DNA from 2 places in the Sporosarcina sp. Y838 genome. Region 1 is predicted to be linked to the other one. Evidence: a T-box and tRNA genes for the amino acid it is inferred to sense, from the RefSeq annotation. Region 1 holds a T-box; the other holds one or more tRNA genes.

What was found. The T-box of region 1 lies ahead of pheS (phenylalanine--tRNA ligase subunit alpha). A T-box ahead of a tRNA ligase gene usually reads a tRNA of that ligase, here a tRNA-Phe.
Region 2: it encodes a tRNA-Phe, which carries the amino acid that the T-box ahead of pheS (phenylalanine--tRNA ligase subunit alpha) is inferred to sense. The anticodon was not compared.

What each region holds. Positions count from the first base shown of each region.
Region 1 is NZ_JBXCJD010000005.1:47,966-58,586, forward strand. Features, by position in the region: gene rnhC (ribonuclease HIII) at 1-467, shown strand, start outside; gene AC1TO4_RS08550 (hypothetical protein) at 584-1,159, shown strand; gene AC1TO4_RS08555 (hypothetical protein) at 1,412-1,693, opposite strand; gene AC1TO4_RS08560 (hypothetical protein) at 1,699-2,076, opposite strand; gene AC1TO4_RS08565 (hypothetical protein) at 2,155-2,397, opposite strand; gene AC1TO4_RS08570 (hypothetical protein) at 2,906-3,286, opposite strand; gene pheT (phenylalanine--tRNA ligase subunit beta) at 3,565-5,976, opposite strand; gene pheS (phenylalanine--tRNA ligase subunit alpha) at 5,989-7,026, opposite strand; T-box leader at 7,068-7,299, opposite strand; gene AC1TO4_RS08585 (TrmH family RNA methyltransferase) at 7,360-8,124, opposite strand; gene sspI (small acid-soluble spore protein SspI) at 8,216-8,428, shown strand; gene argF (ornithine carbamoyltransferase) at 8,665-9,621, opposite strand; gene AC1TO4_RS08600 (M42 family metallopeptidase) at 9,769-10,621, opposite strand, start outside.
Region 2 is NZ_JBXCJD010000020.1:40,706-51,326, reverse strand. Features, by position in the region: tRNA gene AC1TO4_RS17000 (tRNA-Asn) at 1-49, shown strand, start outside; tRNA gene AC1TO4_RS16995 (tRNA-Ser) at 54-145, shown strand; tRNA gene AC1TO4_RS16990 (tRNA-Glu) at 166-240, shown strand; tRNA gene AC1TO4_RS16985 (tRNA-Val) at 328-403, shown strand; tRNA gene AC1TO4_RS16980 (tRNA-Met) at 472-546, shown strand; tRNA gene AC1TO4_RS16975 (tRNA-Met) at 638-712, shown strand; tRNA gene AC1TO4_RS16970 (tRNA-Asp) at 716-791, shown strand; tRNA gene AC1TO4_RS16965 (tRNA-Phe) at 931-1,006, shown strand; tRNA gene AC1TO4_RS16960 (tRNA-Thr) at 1,020-1,095, shown strand; tRNA gene AC1TO4_RS16955 (tRNA-Tyr) at 1,110-1,194, shown strand; tRNA gene AC1TO4_RS16950 (tRNA-Trp) at 1,238-1,311, shown strand; tRNA gene AC1TO4_RS16945 (tRNA-His) at 1,338-1,413, shown strand; tRNA gene AC1TO4_RS16940 (tRNA-His) at 1,450-1,525, shown strand; tRNA gene AC1TO4_RS16935 (tRNA-His) at 1,561-1,636, shown strand; tRNA gene AC1TO4_RS16930 (tRNA-Gln) at 1,647-1,718, shown strand; tRNA gene AC1TO4_RS16925 (tRNA-Gly) at 1,723-1,797, shown strand; tRNA gene AC1TO4_RS16920 (tRNA-Cys) at 1,806-1,879, shown strand; tRNA gene AC1TO4_RS16915 (tRNA-Leu) at 1,918-1,998, shown strand; gene AC1TO4_RS16910 (SRPBCC family protein) at 2,107-2,559, shown strand; gene AC1TO4_RS16905 (RNA polymerase sigma factor) at 2,883-3,428, shown strand; gene AC1TO4_RS16900 (hypothetical protein) at 3,382-4,281, shown strand; gene AC1TO4_RS16895 (B3/B4 domain-containing protein) at 4,420-5,121, opposite strand; gene queG (tRNA epoxyqueuosine(34) reductase QueG) at 5,169-6,308, shown strand; gene trmL (tRNA (uridine(34)/cytosine(34)/5-carboxymethylaminomethyluridine(34)-2'-O)-methyltransferase TrmL) at 6,326-6,799, shown strand; gene AC1TO4_RS16880 (hypothetical protein) at 7,122-7,424, shown strand; gene AC1TO4_RS16875 (NCS2 family permease) at 7,462-8,763, opposite strand; gene AC1TO4_RS16870 (aldo/keto reductase) at 8,923-9,747, shown strand; gene AC1TO4_RS16865 (RluA family pseudouridine synthase) at 9,842-10,621, opposite strand, start outside.

The DNA of each region.
Region 1 (10,621 bases):
ACGCGAAATACAATGAAGTGCAAGCAAGTGGCTGGTCCCAAGGGAAGATTAAAGCCCTCCTCCATAATCAAGCGCTTAAGCATGTCCTTCGAAAAATGGATGGCGAGAAACCCGATTATATTTTGATTGACCAATTTGCGGAACGCGGCATTTATTATAATCATATTAAAGCGGAGTCTGAAATTGTGAGAGAGAATGTGCTGTTTTCTACGAAAGCGGAAGGTCTTCATATGTCAGTAGCAGCCGCGTCTATTATTGCGCGTGTTGCTTTTTTAGAAGAGATGGATCGGCTGAGTGGTATTGCGGGTATGACAATTCCAAAAGGCGCAGGACCAAAAGTGGACGAAGTGGCCGCCAAGATTTTATTGAACAGCGGTGAAGATACATTGAAATCGTTGACAAAGTGGCATTTTGCGAATGCGGGGAAAGCAAAGGCTCTGGCGGCTAGGAAAAATCGTAAAAAATAACAACTAAATCCGGTGCCTCATATTGCCATTTAACCGTCTCTAATCTTAATAGAGGTAAACACAAAAAATGTAACTTTATCGCTCTTCTTCCGTTCTAATTGATAGAGGTGATTGTTGTGAGAAGATTCGTTTTTTTATTCGTTTTTATTTCTATCCTTACTGCATGTGGTACTGCTGAAAAAAATGATGCTAACCATCAACCCCGTCCAACGGAACCGCTGCCACCAGCGGAAACCCAAGTGGTAAAAGGTGATTTCATTTATCGCTTGTTCACAGAAAAAGACGTGTATGACATTTTTGGCGATACTGCAATATTTGCCGAATTAACATATATCGGCGATCAAGCCTCCATCGACATTTCCCATGCCGCTTCTCCCTTCTATTTCCCATTGGAAGAAAGGACACGGGGAATCAGTATCGATTACCCGATGAATGGACCGCTAATTGTGACGACATTAAAAAAAGACGAACCATTGCGCGCGAGATACTCATTTGCCGGAGGGTATAGTGAAAATGATGATGAAAAGATTATAGAATTCATACAGACACTTATTAATGAGGGATTTCCTAAAGGTGAGTATATCATCCATGGTTCCGCCGAATTCAACATTGAGCTTGGCACGATTGATGTGGAACCATTTAAGTTAGAAGCCGAAATCGGATTTATAGTCACGAAAGGTGTCAATGAATGAACATAAACCGCATATTCTGAGCTCCCCCCGAAAAGCAGACACTTTTTGAAAAGTCTTGTATTCGGGGTTTTTCTATGTAATTATCTAGGTCCTGTTTAAATTCAAGATATAGTAATGATCGATAAACTAATATAAAAACAAGCCTTTCACTTCATCCACTTGTTAATCACTCAATTTATGCCCTTCCAGTGCGCAAACATAAACAGTGTAATTGACAAGCACCATCCATAATCAAAGCTTTATATTTTTAAATCATCTCCATCTCCAGTTAAAATCCCCATCAGGATAAACTGCAGGTATGTATATATTCTTTTTTCTATTTTCATTATCAATAATAAACCAATTGCTATCATCTAACCATTCTTCACTAAAATCCTCTTCTGCGAACTCGTTTTCTTCGTCAACAATCTCCTCGAAAAAAGCCTTGAATTTCTCCATGTTCTTATTAGGTATGATCTTTCCATTTACCCACATACCTTCAACAATAATATTTTCTAGTTCCCCTAAACATTCGTTTAAAAAGAAAAGCTTCAAAATTCTCACTCCTTAGACGAAATCTTAATGTATTGGCTAGGAACTTCCGCTTTAATCAAATACTCATTATCCCTTTTAGTCCAGTCAATAGCTCTTTTCTTCAAAAAATCAGAGGAAATAACATCTCTTTCTATTATTTTCAGAATTTGCTTTGGAGAAAGTATAACAACATCCTTTACTTTTCTAGACTGTATATCTTTCCTTACAGCAGAAATATCCAATTCAATTGCATTTTCTCCATAATTCCCAATCACATTTTTGTTATTAGTAATACTAGTATAAGGACTATTAGACTTAGCTCTTTTTCTATAACCTCCAAGTATATGTACTGTAACAGTCACTTGGCGACCTTTATATAAACCATCCTTACTAGCTGGAACCAAATCACCTAAACTTGATACATGAGGCTTACCAATTCCATTTGGTCTTGTTGGAGAATGAAGTAAGCTCTCACCTCTGAATTAATTATTGTTTTTGTTATCAGAAGCATTATCTATACCCTTTGCCTTCGAAATATCATGTACCATACCTAGTCCTTTGGCAGGTTTAATGAAAGTGAAAGCTGCAGCTTCCATTCTCTGGTTTACTGTCGCATCTGCACTTAGCATAGCTCCAATATCTTCCGTGTAGAAATCAAACGCTGCCACTGCGTACGAAGTGCCAATTCCGTCTACAGCGTATTTTTTGAAGACAAGGCCGCCCAATGACCCGCTAGGAAATGGATGTCAGTGAGTCCATTCATGAATAACCCTTCGATAATAAAAATCAGGCTACCTGACCCAAAAAAACTTGAGGTCAGGTAGCCTAAAGATGGTGTTTCTTACGTTTAGTCAAGTGTTTTATTTCTGCTTCAAATCGCTTTGTCAGTCTACAGTGCTGTTTTATTATTATCTCTCAGTTTCCCCGAACGAGCATTCCATTGTAGATATACTTCTTTTAATTGAGATTTTTTCTGCTTCACAAGTCTTTGATCGATTTGAGATTTTATTTGTTGCTGCTCATGATCTGCCATTTGCTGTTTCATGATATGACTGTCAGTCAGCATCTAATAGTGTTGTAAATGATGTAAAAAAGTATTCGTAGTCCGAGAAACTACTTGTACCAATTAGTACGTTAATAATAATTAACCTGACTACTATCGCACGTACAGGTTCACAAAGTATAACCTCATGGTTTGCGTTTTTGTTTTGTGAATCAACCTATTATTTCATACTATTTTTGTAAAAATTCAATACTAATTCTATCAACTTTCATTTCAACAAATTTACCAAATAAATTAGAATAATTCATGAAATACTCATCTTCATCTGAAATAATTATTCCAACATCTATTGAGGTCTCATGTAAAAGTCCTCGGATGTAGTATTGATAACCCTTACAAATTTGCTCCAACTCTTTCTTATCTCCATTTATTTCCTCAATAATTAATTCATCTAAAATCGTAAACCCTAGTGAAACGGGATAAATTTGCCCAACCTCAATATTATAAGGACATACAAATGAAAAACCTGTAAATTGAACCCCTCCAATTTCAAGGCATACTTCCTCTTCAATAAGTGGATTTAATCTTTTAACCATTGCTAAATACTTCATTCCTAGCCCCTCACTTTTCACTCTACTGGAGTAATTACTGGGATATTATCACCATTTATTGTTTTCCGGAATTTTTTACCACTTTGTGTATGGTACGTAGTTATTTCACCATTTCTATTTGGCACAGAAGGGATATAGTTCAATCCCTTCTCAAACGACTAATAACCCCAGGGGCTGGCGCCTGAAGTCTAGACACCGCTACAGGTTGAAAAACTTATACTTACCTTTAAAAAATAGCGGTACACAGAATCGAAATTCTGTGTACCGCTTTTGTTTATTTATCCGCGAAGCAAAGCTCCTGCTTCTGTTGTTAATGCGTTCAATACTTTGTCGTGCGCTTTGACGACTTCTTCGTCCGTCAATGTGCGCTCGGAATCTGAATATGTCAGTGAAAATGCAAGTGACTTCTTGCCATCTTCAACATTACCCCCTTCATACAAGTCGAACAATCTGATGTCTTTCAACAATTTACCGCCAGCACTTTGAATAACGTTTTCAAGCGTACCTGCTGATGTATCGCTCGAAACGACTAGCGCGATGTCCCTTGAACTCGATGGGAAACGTGGAACCGGAACATATAGCAATTCATCCGTTTCGATAGAAAGGATTTTAGCAAGGTTCATTTCCATGACATATGTGTTTTTCAAATCGCGTTTTTTCTGTTCCGTTGGATGGATTTGACCGATTAAACCAATCCGTTCACCGTTATAGAAAATGTTTGCTGTCCGCCCAGGATGCATCCCGTCAAGAACAGTTTGTTTGAATGACAGACCTTCAGATAGACCTAGACTGTCCATCATGCCTTCGACAATCCCTTTCAGGACGAAGAAGTCTACCGATTTTGTTTCAGCTTGCCATGCATGGTCGACCCACTTGCCAGTTATAACAGCTGCAACATGTTCCACTTCCTGTGGAAGGCCATCTTCTTCTTCTCCAAGGAAAACCGATCCCGTTTCATATAGTGCCACCGAATCCATACGGCGTGCAACGTTATAAGTCGCTGCCTCTAGAAGATGAGGAATGAGACTTTGACGAAGTATACTGCGATCTTCACTCATCGGCATCAGAAGCTCTGTAACAGGTGCTGTTTCAAGCGCGTAGCTTTGTGCCTGTTCCTTAGATGTCAATGAATACGTCAGCGCCTGGTAGAGTCCTGCGCCTTCAAGGAACGCTCTAACTGTACGACGTTTCGCCTGATATGGTGTCAAGCCACCCGGCGTCGATTCCGTCACAGGAAGCGTCATCGGAATCAAGTCATAGCCGTACATCCGAGCAATTTCTTCGATAATATCTTCTTCAATACGCAGATCCTGCCTGCGAGTCGGCGCGTCGATTAGTAGTTTGCCGTTCACCGCTTCTGTCGGGATTTGCAGTCTTTCCAAAATCGCCAACATTTCTTCCAGAGGTATTTTCATACCTAGACGGTTGTTAATATAATCCGGAGAAACAACAATTCGTACAGGCGTTTTTTCGAGTTCATCGATAATAACGGACCCTTCTAGCACTTCGCCGCCCGCAATTTCAGACATTAATTGCGCGGCGCGTTCTGCTGCGGCTGTAACTCGATTCGGATCGACTCCTTTTTCAAAGCGCGTACTTGCGTCACTGCGAAGCCCAAGCTCTCTCGACGTACGGCGGACAGATCCCGGTGCGAAGTAAGCCGACTCGATGACAACAGTTGTCGTTCCGTCATGCACTTCAGTATTTAGCCCGCCCATTACGCCGGCAAGCGCCACTGGTTCTTTACCATTTGTAATGACAAGTTGGTGCGCTTCAAGCGTCCGTTCAGTATTATCCAATGTCGTGAATTTCTCGCCTTGCTCTGCAAGTCGGACAGCGATTTCTCCTGTTCCAAGACGATCGTAATCAAAAGCATGAAGCGGCTGGCCGTATTCCATTAGGACAAAGTTCGTAATGTCGACAACGTTATTATGTGGACGTACGCCTGCAGCCATCAAGCGATTTTGTAGCCATAACGGTGATTCTGCAACCTTGACGTTTTTTACAACTTTCGCGACGTACATCGGATTGTCTTCTTTTGCATCAATGCGCAATTTCAGCACATCTTCCGCTTTTTCATTTGAAGCCGTGTAGTTAATTTCAGGAAGCTGAATTCCTTGTGATAAAATCGCGCCAACTTCATAGGCAACACCAATCATGCTAAGTGCGTCCGAGCGATTTGGCGTCAAATCGAATTCAAGTACTTGATCATCAAGACCAAGTAGTGACAGTGCTGATTCTCCAGGTACTGCCGATTCAGGGAGTACGTAAATGCCTTCTGCATAGGCTTTCGGTACAAGCTTCCCTTCAATTGCAAGTTCTTGAAGCGAACAGATCATACCGTTCGATTCTTCACCGCGTAGTTTCGCTTTTTTAATTTTCATGCCGCCTGGCAGTACAGCGCCCGGGCGTGCAACAATTACTTTTTGTCCTTCTGCAACGTTCGGTGCGCCACAAATGATTTGTGTTGTTTCTTCTCCAACGTCCACTTGGCAGATGCGCAATTTGTCCGCTTCCGGATGCTTCACACATTCTTTAACATATCCAACGACAACGTTCGTCATTCCGTGAGAACGATCGATGATTGAATCGACTTCAATGCCGGAGCGTGTAATTTTCTCCGCAAGATCCGCAACAGCAATACCCTCTATATTTACATACTCACTCAACCATTTTGTAGATACTAACATATCAATTCCTCCTTAAGCTTCCGTCCGGTGGAATTGCGATACAAACCGCACGTCATTCGTATAGAAATGACGGATATCTTCCACACCATATTTCAACATTGCAATTCGTTCAGGTCCCATACCGAAAGCGAAACCTGAAACGACAGCCGGATCATAACCAGCCATTTTCAGCACGTTCGGGTGTACCATTCCGGCACCCAAAATTTCGATCCAGCCCGTTTTTTTACAAACGTTACAGCCATCTCCGCCGCATTTGAAACAAGAAATGTCCATTTCAACAGATGGTTCCGTGAATGGGAAGAAGCTTGGACGGAGACGAATTTCACGCTCATCGCCAAACATTTTCTTCGCAAATAAAGAAAGGGTTCCTTTCAAGTCGCTCATCCGGATATCTTCTCCGATGACAAGCCCTTCGATTTGTGTGAACTGATGTGAATGCGTCGCGTCATCACTGTCACGTCGGTACACTTTACCCGGGCAAATGATTTTAATCGGTGCGCCGCCTTTTGCTTCCATCGTGCGAGCCTGTACAGGTGACGTATGTGTACGAAGAAGTATATCTTCGGATATGTAGAACGAGTCTTGCATATCGCGTGCAGGGTGGCCTTTTGGCAAGTTCAGTGCCTCAAAGTTGTAATAATCTTTCTCAACTTCGGGACCTTCGGCGATTTCATAGCCCATGCTAATGAAGAAGTCTTCGATTTCTTCAACTACACGTGTTAGCGGATGGTGATTCCCAGTTCTTGCTGGACGTCCAGGCAATGTGACATCAATTGATTCTTTTTCAAGCTGTTCATTGATTGCCAATTCCTCAAGTTTCACCATACGGTCTTCCAGAACTTCAGTTACCTTTTCGCGGATGACATTGACGAGTGCCCCCATCTTAGGTCGTTCCTCGGCAGGGAGTTTTCCCATCCCTTTCAGTAAATCAGTAATTGGCCCCTTTTTCCCTAAATAGGCAACACGGACTTCGATTAACGCTTTAACATCTGATGCAGCTTCAATTTTTGCAAGCGCCTCATCTTTCAACAGTTCTAATTGTGCTTCCATTGCGATTCTCCTCTCGAAAATAAAAAAAACCCGCCCCTTATAAAAGGGACGAGGACGATTTCGCGGTACCACCCTGATTATCATACCAAAAAGATATGATCACTCAAATCGGAATAACGGTCCGGCACCGGCTCACCTTTACAGCTTTCGCTGGTCCCGGCGGCAGCTCACGGGGTGAACTTCGACACTCATTTACCCATCTGCGCTTTCAGTCAAGGCGCAGACTCCCTTTCGGCTCATGTGTTGTTTACTTTTCCCGATCATCGCTTTTCATTTCTGTTCATAACCAATAGTATACCCGATTATGATTTGTACAGCAACAACCTGCAATTTTTACAGTTTGGAGTACGTATAGAGTAAGATTCCAGTCGCAACCGCAACATTTAACGATTCCGCTTTGCCGTACATTGGAATTTTGACTGTGTTGTCCGCCATTGCAAGCAATTCAGGATTGACACCGCTGCCTTCATTTCCAACGATCAATGCAAATTCAGCTTGCGGCCAAATATCGGAGTGATTCACAGCATTTTTTAATCCTGTCCCCAAAACTTGAATGCCCGCTTCTTTCGACTTAGCCGTCCATTCAATAAGATCACCTTTGACGATCGGGATATTGAAATGGGAGCCTTGCGCAGACCGTACTGTTTTCGGATTATATGAATCAGCAGTCCCTACCCCAAGAATAACTGCATCCATTCCAGCAGCGTCTGCCGTTCGTATCATCGTACCGACATTACCTGGATCTTGGACAGCGTCAATTAATAAAAGTTTTTTCCATGCTGTATAGTCCTCTTCAGCGTGCACCGGCTGACGGCAATGTGCATAAATGCCCTGCGACTGTTCCGTCTCAGATATTTCTTTCGCAATCGCTTCTGTTATTTCAACAAGCTTCACATCTTCAATAGACCATCCTTCAGGAATTTCAACACCGTCACGGGTGATTAACGCGAGAATTGTCCCATCACTTTTCAATGCTTCTTCAACGAGATGAAAACCCTCGACAAGGAATTCTTTCGACTGATCGCGTTCTTTTCGTGTTGTAACAAGCTTTTTCCAATGTTTCACAAGTGCGTTTTGTGAGGATTCAATGCGTTTCATATATTCTTTACCGCCTTTTTCTTTTCAGTGTAACAAATGACGGTATAGTTGGCGATATTTGTGTCCAAAATGAGTGTGGGAGGTTGATAAAATGGATTTTCAAATAAGAGATGCGATTACGGCAAACATGACGAATAATACAGCGGATGATATCCGTAACGTTGTGGAAGATGCCATCAAGCGAGGTGAAGAACACCTGTTACCAGGCCTTGGGGTGTTTTTTGAAAAGCTGTGGAATAGTTCAGGTGAACAGGAAAAAACAAAGATGGCCGGAGAACTAGCACAAGTATTTTCGGCAAGTTAAACTTTGTAAAAACTTCGTGTACAACTGTCACCCGCACAATTTTCTAGGATGGCATTTGGATAAACATAAAGCCGCTCATTCATTGAGCGGCTTTAGTATTTTAAAACTAGAAATTTCACCAAATCCTTCACGGAATAATTTCATTTATTGATCAAACATATTTTCAGTTTACCATTAATTTTGAATGAATCAGCAAAAAAGCCCAGACAACAAACCTGGGCTTTTAAGGTATTTAATTATAACAAAGATGCAAGTACCGCTTTTTGTGCATGCAATCGGTTCCCTGCTTGTTGGAAAACATATGAATTTGGACCATCGATAACAGAAGTCGCTACTTCTTCTTCACGGTGAGCAGGTAGGCAGTGCAAGAACATGTAATCCTTTTTCGCATGAGCCACCAAACTGTCGTTTATTTGAAACTCTTTGAATGCTTCGAGACGTGCGGCCGCTTCTTCTTCTTGCCCCATACTCGTCCAGACGTCAGTATAAACAACATCTGCATCTGTAACAGCCTCAACAGGATTCGTCGTTTCAAAAACACTTCCACCATTTTTTACAGCAATAGCTTGTGCTTTCACTAAAAGATTCGGATTGTATTCAAATCCTTTTGGTGTTGCGACAGCTACATGCATACCCATATGTGCTGCGGCAATGACCAGGGAATGTGCTACATTATTTCCATCCCCAATGTATGCTAACTTCATTCCCTCTAATGACCCTTTCACTTCCAAAACCGTTAGTAAATCTGCTAATGCCTGACATGGATGAAAAATATCCGTCAAGCCATTGATAACTGGAACCGAAGTATGTTGTGCCAATTCTTTCACCATTTCATGTGAGTTCGCACGAATCATGACGCCATCTAAATACTCAGACAGTACATGACCAGTATCATAAACCGATTCCCCACGCCCTATTTGCAAGTCGCGTGCATTCATGAATATCGCATGCCCACCTAGCTGGATCATTCCCACTTCGAATGAAATACGTGTGCGCGTTGAATGCTTCTCAAAAATCATACCGAGTGTTTTTCCCGCCAATAAATTTGGCATCTTGCCAGCTGCCATCTCTTTTTTCATAGTATCCGCTTTATATAATAGATACGCTACCTCATCACGCGTATAGTCCAGTAGTGTCAATAGATCTTTCCCTTTTAATCCTGCCAATATTTTAGTTTCGTCCAAGTCAATCATCACCACTTCTTCATCCCCTATCGTTTATTTCAATTGGTATCTCTGATTATATGTATGCATAATTATAAAGTCAAGTGTATCTTTATAGATGTTCATGAATAAAAAAGGCTTAAGCCATTTTACTGGCCTAAGCACACCTTTTAAATTTTATTCGAAAGTGATTTTATTTACAGTATCGCGGTCTAATTTCTTTATAACTGCGACAATCAGTTTCACCGTGTTTTCATAATCGTCTCGGTGTAGAATGCCCGCATGCGAATGAATATATCTTGTTGGTATACAAATCGCAAGTGATGGTACACCCTTTCCAGAAAGATGTATTGAACCCGCGTCCGTCCCACCACCTGGAATTGTTTCGAACTGATATGGAATACCATTTTCTTCAGCGGTATCGACTACTAGCTCACGCAATCCTTTATGTGAAACCATTGAAGCATCGAATAATAAAATTTGTGGACCATCGCCCATTTTTCCCGTCGCTTCTTTTGAAGTGACACCTGGCGTATCGCCAGCGATTCCTACATCAACTGCAAAACCGATATCCGGTTGAATTTTCGTTGCCGCCGTTCGTGCACCCCGCAGCCCAATTTCTTCTTGTGCAGCCCCGACGCCAAAAACGATATTCGGGTGTTTTTCGCCTTTAAGCGCTTTCATAACATCGATAGCGATTGCGCAGCCGATACGGTTATCCCATGCTTTTGCAAGGAGGTATTTGTCATTTTTCATCACTGTGAATTCAAAATAAGGCACTACCATATCTCCGGGCAGAATACCCCATTCCATTGCTTCTTCCTTTGAAGTTGCTCCGACGTCAATGAACATATCTTTAATATCGACAGGTTTTTTACGTGCTTCCGGTGATAATATATGCGGAGGTTTTGATCCTATAACACCTGTAATTGTATCGCCTTTGCGTGTAACGATTGTCACGCGCTGCGCAAGCATCACTTGTGACCACCAGCCTCCAACGGTTTGAAACGACAGGAAGCCTCTATCATCT
Region 2 (10,621 bases), on a different contig from region 1:
TCGGCTGTTAACCGATCGGTCGTAGGTTCGAGTCCTACCTGCGGAGCCATTTAGGAGAGCTGTCCGAGTGGCTGAAGGAGCACGATTGGAAATCGTGTAAGCGGCTAACGCTGTTTCAAGGGTTCAAATCCCTTGCTCTCCACCAGAATTTACTTTCATAATAATGGCCCCTTGGTCAAGCGGTTAAGACACCGCCCTTTCACGGCGGTATCACGGGTTCGAATCCCGTAGGGGTCACCAATGCTTTTTCAAAACGAAGTTTTGAAAAGAGTAATCCATAAGTACTTTAAACGAAGTTTTAAAAAGAGTTTATCAATATTTTACCCAGGAGGATTAGCTCAGCTGGGAGAGCACCTGCCTTACAAGCAGGGGGTCGGCGGTTCGAGCCCGTCATTCTCCACCATTAAGTTTTTTAAGCAGATCCACCGCTTAAATAAACTTCCATATATTTACTTATATAAATACTATTGTCGCGGGGTGGAGAAGTGGTATCTCGTCGGGCTCATAACCCGAAGGTCGCAGGTTCAAATCCTGCCCCCGCAACCAAATTTTATTGTGAATACAGCCTTTTATACACAATTCTTGTACAATAGAAGGTTCAGGTTCATATACATTTATTGATATTTTATATTGTTGTCGCGGGGTGGAGAAGTGGTATCTCGTCGGGCTCATAACCCGAAGGTCGCAGGTTCAAATCCTGCCCCCGCAACCAAATGGTCCCGTGGTGTAGCGGTTAACATGCCTGCCTGTCACGCAGGAGATCGCCGGTTCGATCCCGGTCGGGACCGCCATTTTTTATATTAAAGGTTTAGAATAAGCAAGCAGATAGTTGAAGCAATCGAATATAGGATAGAACGTATGTAGTTACGTGACTGACCGAATGATTGAATTAGACATAAAGGTGCATAGCTTAACAAAAGCCAAACATGTGGCTCAGTAGCTCAGTCGGTAGAGCAAAGGACTGAAAATCCTTGTGTCGGCGGTTCGATTCCGTCCTGAGCCACCATTTAACTTAATATGCCGGAGTAGCTCAACTGGTAGAGCAACTGACTTGTAATCAGTAGGTTGAGGGTTCAAGTCCTTTCTCCGGCACCATATACACCTATTGTGGTGGGGTAGCGAAGTGGCTAAACGCGGCGGACTGTAAATCCGCTCCCTACGGGTTCGGCGGTTCGAATCCGCCCCCCACCACCAACTTTTTTTAACATGAATTATGTGTTGAAATGAATTTCCATTTAGGGGCATAGTTTAACGGTAGAATAGAGGTCTCCAAAACCTTTGATGTGGGTTCGATTCCTACTGCCCCTGCCATTTTTTTAATTCAACTTATTATTTTGGCGATTGTGGTGAAGTGGTTAACACATCGGATTGTGGTTCCGACATTCGAGGGTTCGATCCCCTTCAGTCGCCCCATTTTTTACACTTTCTCAAATCAAAATAAACATCATGGCGGTTGTGGTGAAGTGGTTAACACATCGGATTGTGGTTCCGACACTCGAGGGTTCGATTCCCTTCAGCCGCCCCATTTTTATATTTTTTCAATTCAAATGAGATATCATGGCGATTGTGGTGAAGTGGTTAACACATCGGATTGTGGTTCCGACACTCGAGGGTTCGATTCCCTTCAGTCGCCCCATTTATCTTTTTGGGGTATAGCCAAGCGGTAAGGCAACGGACTTTGACTCCGTTACTCGTTGGTTCGAATCCAGCTACCCCAGTTTTGCGGAAGTAGTTCAGTGGTAGAATACGACCTTGCCAAGGTCGGGGTCGCGGGTTCGAATCCCGTCTTCCGCTCCAATTTCTACGGCGGCATAGCCAAGCGGTAAGGCATGGGTCTGCAACACCCTTACCACCGGTTCGATTCCGGTTGCCGCCTCCATATTTTATTACTACAGTATGGAAAATGAATATTACTATGCCCGAGTGGTGGAATGGCAGACACGTCGCACTCAAAATGCGATGCCGCGAGGCGTGCCGGTTCAAGTCCGGCCTCGGGTATCATATGGAAAAAACACAACTTCGGTTGTGTTTTTTTATGCTTACTTTTAACTACTGTGGTATGGTTTTTCTAAAGTGATTGAAAGAAAATCGGGTGGAGGAATCAATATGCCTTTAATAGAACATCAGCAGTTTATTCATGCCCCTATTGAACGCTGCTTTGATCTTACACGTGATGTGGATATTCATACTCGTACAACAGAAAGTACGAAAGAGAAAGCCGTGGGTGGCATTACGACAGGTTTATTGTCGGCTGGGGATGTTGTCACATGGGAAGCTGTTCATTTCGGTATAAAGCAAAGGCTGACTGCAAAAATAACAGTAATGAATAGACCCTATCTGTTTGAAGATATATTGGTGAAAGGCGCCTTTCACTCTTTCACACATATTCATGAGTTTATTGAAAAGGATAATGGCACTCTGATGATTGACAGATTTCAATATACATCACCTTTTGGACTGATTGGTGTTATAGCAGATAAGTTGTTCTTGGAAAGCTATATGAAGAATTTTATCATGAGTCGGGCTATAGCTCTGAAGGATATTGCAGAAAGTGAGTAACGGGTGTTTCGTCACGAAAAGGTGACTTGATAAATAAGTATTGAATTTATCTACTATATAAATTGAAATCAAGAATTCCTTCCAACCCGCTTCGACTAGACCTTTTAGGGCACCTACGCTCAGGCTATTAACCGGATTCAATATTTAAACTAATATAGTGAAAAAACTCCTTTTACCAAAACTTTTTTTAAATTGGTAAAGGGAGTTTTTTGGGGGAAGAAATAGGCGAAGTTTCATTCTAACCTTTGAAGTAACATGTCTTCTTATTTATCTGTAATAATTTACATAATAAATCGTCTAATAATTAAAGGGGGGGAGATTGTGTGACGAACCATAAAATCGAGGAGTGGTTTCGACTGTACGAAAGGGATATCACGAGTTTCCTAACTTACTATACAGGTTCACTGGACGTCGAGGACCTTGTACAAGAGACCTTCATGATTGCTATGAAAAAGATGTCTAGCTTCAAAAATCAATCCCATCCGAAAACGTGGTTGATTTCAATCGCAAGGAACAAGGTCGTCGATGAATATCGCAGAAGGAAAGTATGGGGGAAAATCAAATACTTATTTTTCCGTGAGCAAAGACATTCAAATGAATTGGAAGACCAAACAATTCAGAACCAGGAGATTATCCAATTATACAAAGCAATTCATCAACTTTCTCCGCGATATAAAGAAGTGGTAATACTTAGGGGCATATTAGAGCTAACGCCTAAAGAAGTGAGTGAAATACTGAAAAGTAATGTGAATCAAGTGAATGTCACGTTTCATCGAGCGTTAAAGAGACTAAGGGAAATACTTGTGGAGGAGGGCTATGCTAATGAAGAGGGTGGAGAACTTACAAGAAAATCTGAAAAACCTTCCTAAATACACATTGAATGTAGAACAGAAAGAAAGAGTCAGCCTGGCTTTGAAAAGGAGGACGAAATCTAGAAAGAGAGCACAATTTGTTAACCCTATCATTGTATTCACTTTACTATGTGCGACTGTATTTGTTCTTGCCCTATCAAATAATTGGTTTTATGAACTGAGACAGTCGTTTCAGCCTCAAGTCGAATTTACATCGGGAGAAGCGGAAACCTTCAACTTAGCAGATAGTAATTATCAAGTGACTGGAATTGAAGGTAAGGTGGGAATGTTATTTAACGAGAAATTTGTTGCAGAAGATGCTAGAAGAGGAGCAAAGATGATGCTCTACTTTTGGGGGGATGCGTCAGAACTCGCAGGTGAAAATTACACAGTTGAAGCTAGAAATACTTACAATAAAAAGATTACAATGTCTGAAGGGATTTTTGATGGGTTTTTATTTGCTGAAGATATTCAACAGATATTGACTAGTTTTCCACCATTTCCGACAGAGGGTGAATGGCAACTTTCCTTCCTTGTGAATGATCAATTACTAGAGGAATTCACAATTGAAGTCCTTCCACCATTTCCAAAGACCGAACATTATACTTTGATTAATCAACCAATGGAACTTAAAGTAGGTGAGGAGACTGAAATCACAATTGAAAGTTCAGTGGATAGTGGGAAGGAAATAGAAGTGAAGTTACTGAATAAGAAAGGAAGTATAGTGTCTGAACATGTTTTTGCCCAAGGCGGCAGCTATATTGGAGCGGGTTCATTTATTTATCACTATCAAGGGAATTTAAAATTACCAGAGCATGGCACCTGGACATTACTCATCGATGGTGAGAAAACAAAGCCATTCAAAAATTGAAGCTAAAAAAATCGCTCCTTTCCGTCGATGCGGAAGGGGCGATTTCCATTATGGGAGATCAGATTATACTACATTGGGGTTGACCATTGCAGTTAGCTTGGTAGCTTTTCGGTTCATTCCCCTCAATTATAAACACTATCAGCCTACTTCAATAGATGTCTGTTCCTTATGTAAAACATAAGAACGAACGTCTCCGCCGCTAAGGCTTGTGAACATATTTCCACATGCTCTCGTCAGTTCAAAAGCTTTAGCCGCATCCATGGATGGGCGTAGAAAGTAGATATGCATTGCTTCAGTCGTTTCTTCAGTTACTGCTGTTCGGATTGAATCGACATAGGGACTTCCAAATGAGCTATAATCATCTTTCAAGAGTATAATGTCTTTTAACGAATTGAAACGGCCATTTAGCCCATCATATCCATCATCGTTGGTACCTGTCGTAACCAATACATCACCGACGATTTTTTGGAAATCATAGATGCCCATTGGAATTGAATGCTGCAAGGATAAGAAGTTGTTTAAGTCGACGGCATTATGGAATGGGTTAATGAAGTTTTCCTGTTTGATCCGACGCATAAGTGCTTCTGAAGAATTGCGGTAGCGATTTGGATCCGCGCCAAGTGTTTTCCATATCGTACGCCATTCCTTAATAGCGGGTAAATCAGTAATAGATTTATCCTCAAATTCAAAGAAAAGTTGCTCTTGGAATAATTGCAATTTTCCTTTTAACATTTGAGGCGATTCTGACACTGTAATTTTGGTATAATGGTTAATGCCCAATTTTAAATCGGGCACGGCTTCTAATAGGTCTTTCGCTAATTTAATATTCAATAAATTCACCCTTTATATAGTTTAATTCAATAGTAGCATAGTGGAGGTGATACAGTGTGAATGCTGTTCTAGTGCAACAGTTGGTGAGGGCTTATGCGGAGTCGATTGGGATTGATAAAGTCGGTTTTACAACAGCTGCACCATTTCGTGAATTGAAAAACCGCTTGAAGCGCCAGCAAGATCTTGGCTTTCAGTCGGGTTTTGAGGAAAAAGATTTAGACAAACGGACTGAACCTGGACTTCTGCTAGATCAAGCAGAGAGTATCATTTCAATAGCTATTGCGTATCCATCCAAAATGGCTGATTCACCGAAAGGGAAAAAAGGGGAAAGAAGAGGAATCTTTTGCCGTGCATCCTGGGGTACAGATTATCATACGGTTTTACGGGAGAAGTTGGGACTTCTTGAGAAATTTATATTGGAACAAGTACCCACCGCTAGAGTAAAGTCTATGGTCGATACGGGGGAACTTTCTGATCGTGCTGTTGCAGAACGAGCAGGCATCGGTTGGTCTGCAAAAAACTGTTCAATTATTACACCGGAGTTTGGTTCATATGTATACCTAGGTGAAATGATCACGAATATCCCATTTGCGCCAGACGTTCCGATGGAAGATGAATGCGGGGAATGTAGACTCTGTCTTGACGTATGTCCAACGGGTGCTTTGATTCAAGGAGGGCAGTTAAATGCGCAGCGTTGCATTGCTTTCCTAACACAGTCGAAACTCCCAATCCCGGAAGAATTTCGGATGGAGTTTGGTAATCGAGTGTACGGGTGTGATACATGTCAAACGGTATGTCCGAAAAATAAAGGTAAGCATAATTTACATCAGCACGCTTTCCAACCGGACCCTGAACTGGCTAAGCCGCTTCTTCAGCCGATTCTTAAGTTGTCGAATCGTGAATTTAAAGAGAAGTTTGGCCATGTATCAGGATCTTGGCGCGGAAAAAACCCGATTCAACGAAATGCAATCATTGCACTCGCGCATTTCAAGGAGGAGTCTGCGGTACCTGAATTAATCAGTATGCTAGAGAATGATCCGAGGCCCGTCATTCGTGGTACGATTGCTTGGGCACTTGGTCGAATTGGTTTGGAAGAAGGACATGTAGCTATTAAGGAAGCATTATTGAAAGAGGAAGATCCGGAAGTGCGCGCTGAATTAGAAAAGGCGGCAAATAGCTGGAAAGAAAGAGTTTAAGTGGAGGAAGTGTTGAAATGGCAATACATGTAGCATTATTTGAACCGCTCATTCCTGCAAACACAGGGAATATTGCACGGACATGCGCGGGAACAGGAACAAAATTGCATCTTATCAAGCCACTCGGTTTTTCGACAGATGATAAAATGTTGAAACGGGCGGGGCTTGATTACTGGGAACATGTAGATATTACGTATCATGAAGGAATTCGTGAATTATTTGCAGATAATCCCGATGCCCTGTTTTATTTTTTGACGAAGCATGGAGATAAACCTCATACTGCTTTTGATTATTCAAATGTTTCACAAGATATATTTTTCGTCTTTGGAAAAGAGACGAGCGGACTACCTGATGACGTTTTACGTGAAAACGAAGATAGATGTCTTAGGATTCCAATGAATGATAATATACGGTCACTCAATTTATCGAATGCTGCTGCTATTCTTATTTATGAAGCACTTAGACAGCAAAATTATCCAGGACTGGCATGAAAAAACGGGACAGCCAGAAGGCATGTCCCGTGTATTAATCATTATTTTCTTTGACCAGGTATCTTAACTTTACCAGGCTTATCATCGTATCCACCTGTAAAAATTGCAGATAGGAATGCGAAGCAAACACCTATAATTAGAATTACTGTCATGATAGGTACCTCCTGTAAATTCATTAGTAGCTTTATTAAGTATACCCTATTTTTATTGGAATTGAAACGACCGTCTGGAAAAATTGTGACAGAGCAGAGAATAGTGAAACTTTTTGTTCGCTTGTCCGTATATAACATAACGACTAAAACGATATGGAGGTAAGATATATATGAATTGTTCTACAGGAATGAAATGGGTAACAGCAATTGCTGAAGGGTTTCTCGCAATTCCACTCATTGGGGGAGCTTTTGTCATAGGTACTGGCTATTCGGCACTTGTCGTCATGTTTGTACTACACGCAATTACGTTAATTCTTTCAATCCGTGAGATGCAAGGCAAGTCTGCATCGATCCTAGGTCTTGTAACAAGCGTAGTGAGTGCCATCCCACTTATAGGCTGGTTCATGCACCTACTGACTGCAGGAGCGCTCTTACTATCGGCAATCACTTCTAGCCGCAGAGTAAAGATATAAGAAAATGCGCTTCCGCCTAAAAACGGAAGCGCATTTTTTAATGTGGTAAAAAGAACAGTTGATAGGTGAACAGTACTGCGAAAATATACAACAGCACAGGAACTTGTTTCCCTTTCCCCTTAACCACTTTTAAAAGCGGGTAGGTGATGAAGCCTAGTGCAATACCTGTCGCAATGCTTGAAGTAAGCGGCATCGTCAGAATAACTAAAAATGCCGGGAATGCTTCATCGAAAGAATCCCAGTCTACATCTTTGACAGCGCCAATCATCAGACTTCCGACAATGATTAAAGCAGGAGCGGTTATCGCTGAGACACTCGATAACGAACTTACGAGCGGACCAAAAAATGCCGCGACAAGGAATAGAATTGACACTGTCAGTGTTGTCAAACCTGTCCGGCCACCTACTGCTACGCCAGAGGAAGATTCAATGTAAGCTGATGTAGGGCTCGTTCCAAACATGGAGCCAAATGTCGTTGCAATAGAATCTGCAAGTAATGCATGACGTGCACGTGGTAGCTTGTTTCCTTTCATCAGGCCAGCCTGTTTTGCAACGCCAATCATCGTACCAGTTGTATCAAACAAGGTCACGATAAGGAAGGCAAAGACGACACCATACAAACCGTGTGAGATAACATCCCCGACTGCCGTAATGGGATTCCAGACTAAAATACCCTCAGGTAAATGAGGCATTTTCCATAAAGCGCCTTCAAATTTAAGCTGACCTGTAAATGCTGCGACAATTCCCGTCAAAATCATTCCGATGAAAATCGAGCCATAGATATTCAGCGTCATAAGAATTATCGTAATTAGAAGGCCGAATAAAGCAAGTAGAACCGGTGGTGAGGTGAGGTCGCCAAGCTTAACAAGATTCGCTTCATGTGGAGCAACGAGTCCGGAGAGCCGTAAACCAATAAAGGCAATGAATAATCCTATCCCGGCCGTAATTCCCAGTTTCAAGCTCTCGGGAATGGATTCGATTAATTTTTCGCGGAAAGATGTCAATGATAAGAGAACAAATAATAGTCCAGCAACGAAAACTGCGGAAAAAGCGGTCATATAATCGAGTTGTCCATCAGAGGCAAGAATAATAGATGTGAAATAAGCGTTCAATCCCATCCCAGGAGCAATCGCAATTGGATAGTTGGCGAAAAGGGCCATCCAGAGTGTACCAACAACAGCCGCGATAATCGTCGCAATGAATACTTGTTCGAACGGTACACCTGCGTCAGCAAGTATAATGGGGTTAACAATGACGATATAAGCCATTGTTAAAAAAGTAGTCATACCGGCTAATAGTTCAGTTTTTACTGTGGTATTATTCTTTTTTAAATGGAACAACGTAATTCTCCTTTCAAAATACGAACGAAATGAGGTTCAATTACAATAATATTCGTTTTTACAATTAAATTCAACTCTGACTTTTAATCAGGGAATTCGTACTATTCGAATGACGCTTGTACAATTAGTAGTATAAAGGTTAGAAAGGGGAAATACACAATGTCAAAACGATTTACTGGAACAATTGAGCTTGGAAATGGTGTGGAAATGCCACAATTAGGTCTTGGTGTTTATAAAATGACAGAACACGAGCAGACGGTCGAAGCAATTTCCTATGCAATCGAAACTGGATACCGTGCAATCGATACAGCGGCCATCTATGACAATGAAAGAGAAACAGGAGAAGCTGTTCGACATTCCGGAGTTCCAAGGGAAGAGCTGTTCATTACATCAAAAGTTTGGAATACGGATCAAGGATATGATGATACATTGCGTGCGTTTGAGACTTCCTTAAAGAAATTGAACTTAGATTATTTGGATCTCTATTTAACACATTGGCCAATCACTGGAAAATACACGGATACATATAAAGCAATCGAACGACTATATGATGAGAAGCTCATTCGTGCAACGGGTGTTTCCAATCATCACATACATCATCTTGAAAAAATACTTGTTAAAGCGAATGTTGCACCAATGGTAAATCAGATTGAACTTCATCCACATCTGACGCAGGAACCGCTACGTATGTTTTGTAAAGAGAACGACATTGCTGTCACTTCTTGGTCTCCGCTAGCACGTGGGAAATTGCTTATGGAACCAACACTTCTTCAAATTGGTGAACAATATGATAAAACCGCTGCACAAGTAATTATTCGTTGGCATCTGCAGAATAATCTTATCGTCATACCCAAATCAGTGACGCCTGAACGAATTCGGGAGAATAGTGAAGTTGCCGATTTTGAACTAAGGCCTGAAGAGATGGATTCGATTAATGCACTAAATCTCGACGAACGAACGGGAACTGATCCGGATACTTATTAAGTTGAAAATGGACGAGCGTTTTGAGATTGGCATCTGTCAATTGACCTTATAATACAAAAAAAATGCCATGGAGAAACACCCTCCATGGCATTTTTTACATATCTTTCATTTCAACTAGTGTCTGTTGCTCTGTAAATGGATGGATGAACGATACTGCAGCTGCAGTTAATCGATAATTGCCATCTTCCGTTTCACTGCCATCGTATAATGTATCGCCTTTAACGGGATGTCCAAGATGAGACAAGTGCACACGAATCTGATGTGTGCGTCCTGTTTCCAGTTCAGCTTCAACAATGGACGTATCTTCTTTGCGCTCAATGAGTCGAAAGTTTGTAACAGCAGATTGTCCTGACGTTGAGACCAAACGTTTCGCTGGATGATGTCGATCGCGTCCGATAGGCAGTCTGATTGAACCTTTAGGCCTTTTCAGGTATCCGTCTACTTCTGCAATGTATTTTCTGCTGATGTCGTTATTCTCAATCATCCGGTCGAAAAGTGCTTTCGCAATTGGATGCTTCGCAATAAGGACGACACCGGAAGTACCTTTATCGAGACGATGGATATGCTCAGCATATGTACCGCCATTGCTTTTTATATACGCCATGACAGCGTTCATCAGTGTACCGGTTTCACGCGGTCCATCGGGATGGGTTGAAATGCCGGCGGGCTTTACGACTGCGAGGATATGTTCGTCTTCGAATAACACAGTTACGTCGACTTCTTCGTCAGGAACGTATGTTGATGCTGCGTCGGGAAAAGTGAAAACCAACTCTGTACCAGAAACGAGGGGTTCCCGCCAATCATCGACAGGCTCGCCAGTTGAGTCTAGTACACTTTTCCCCATTCGCATTAAATGGACTGTCTTTTTCCCACC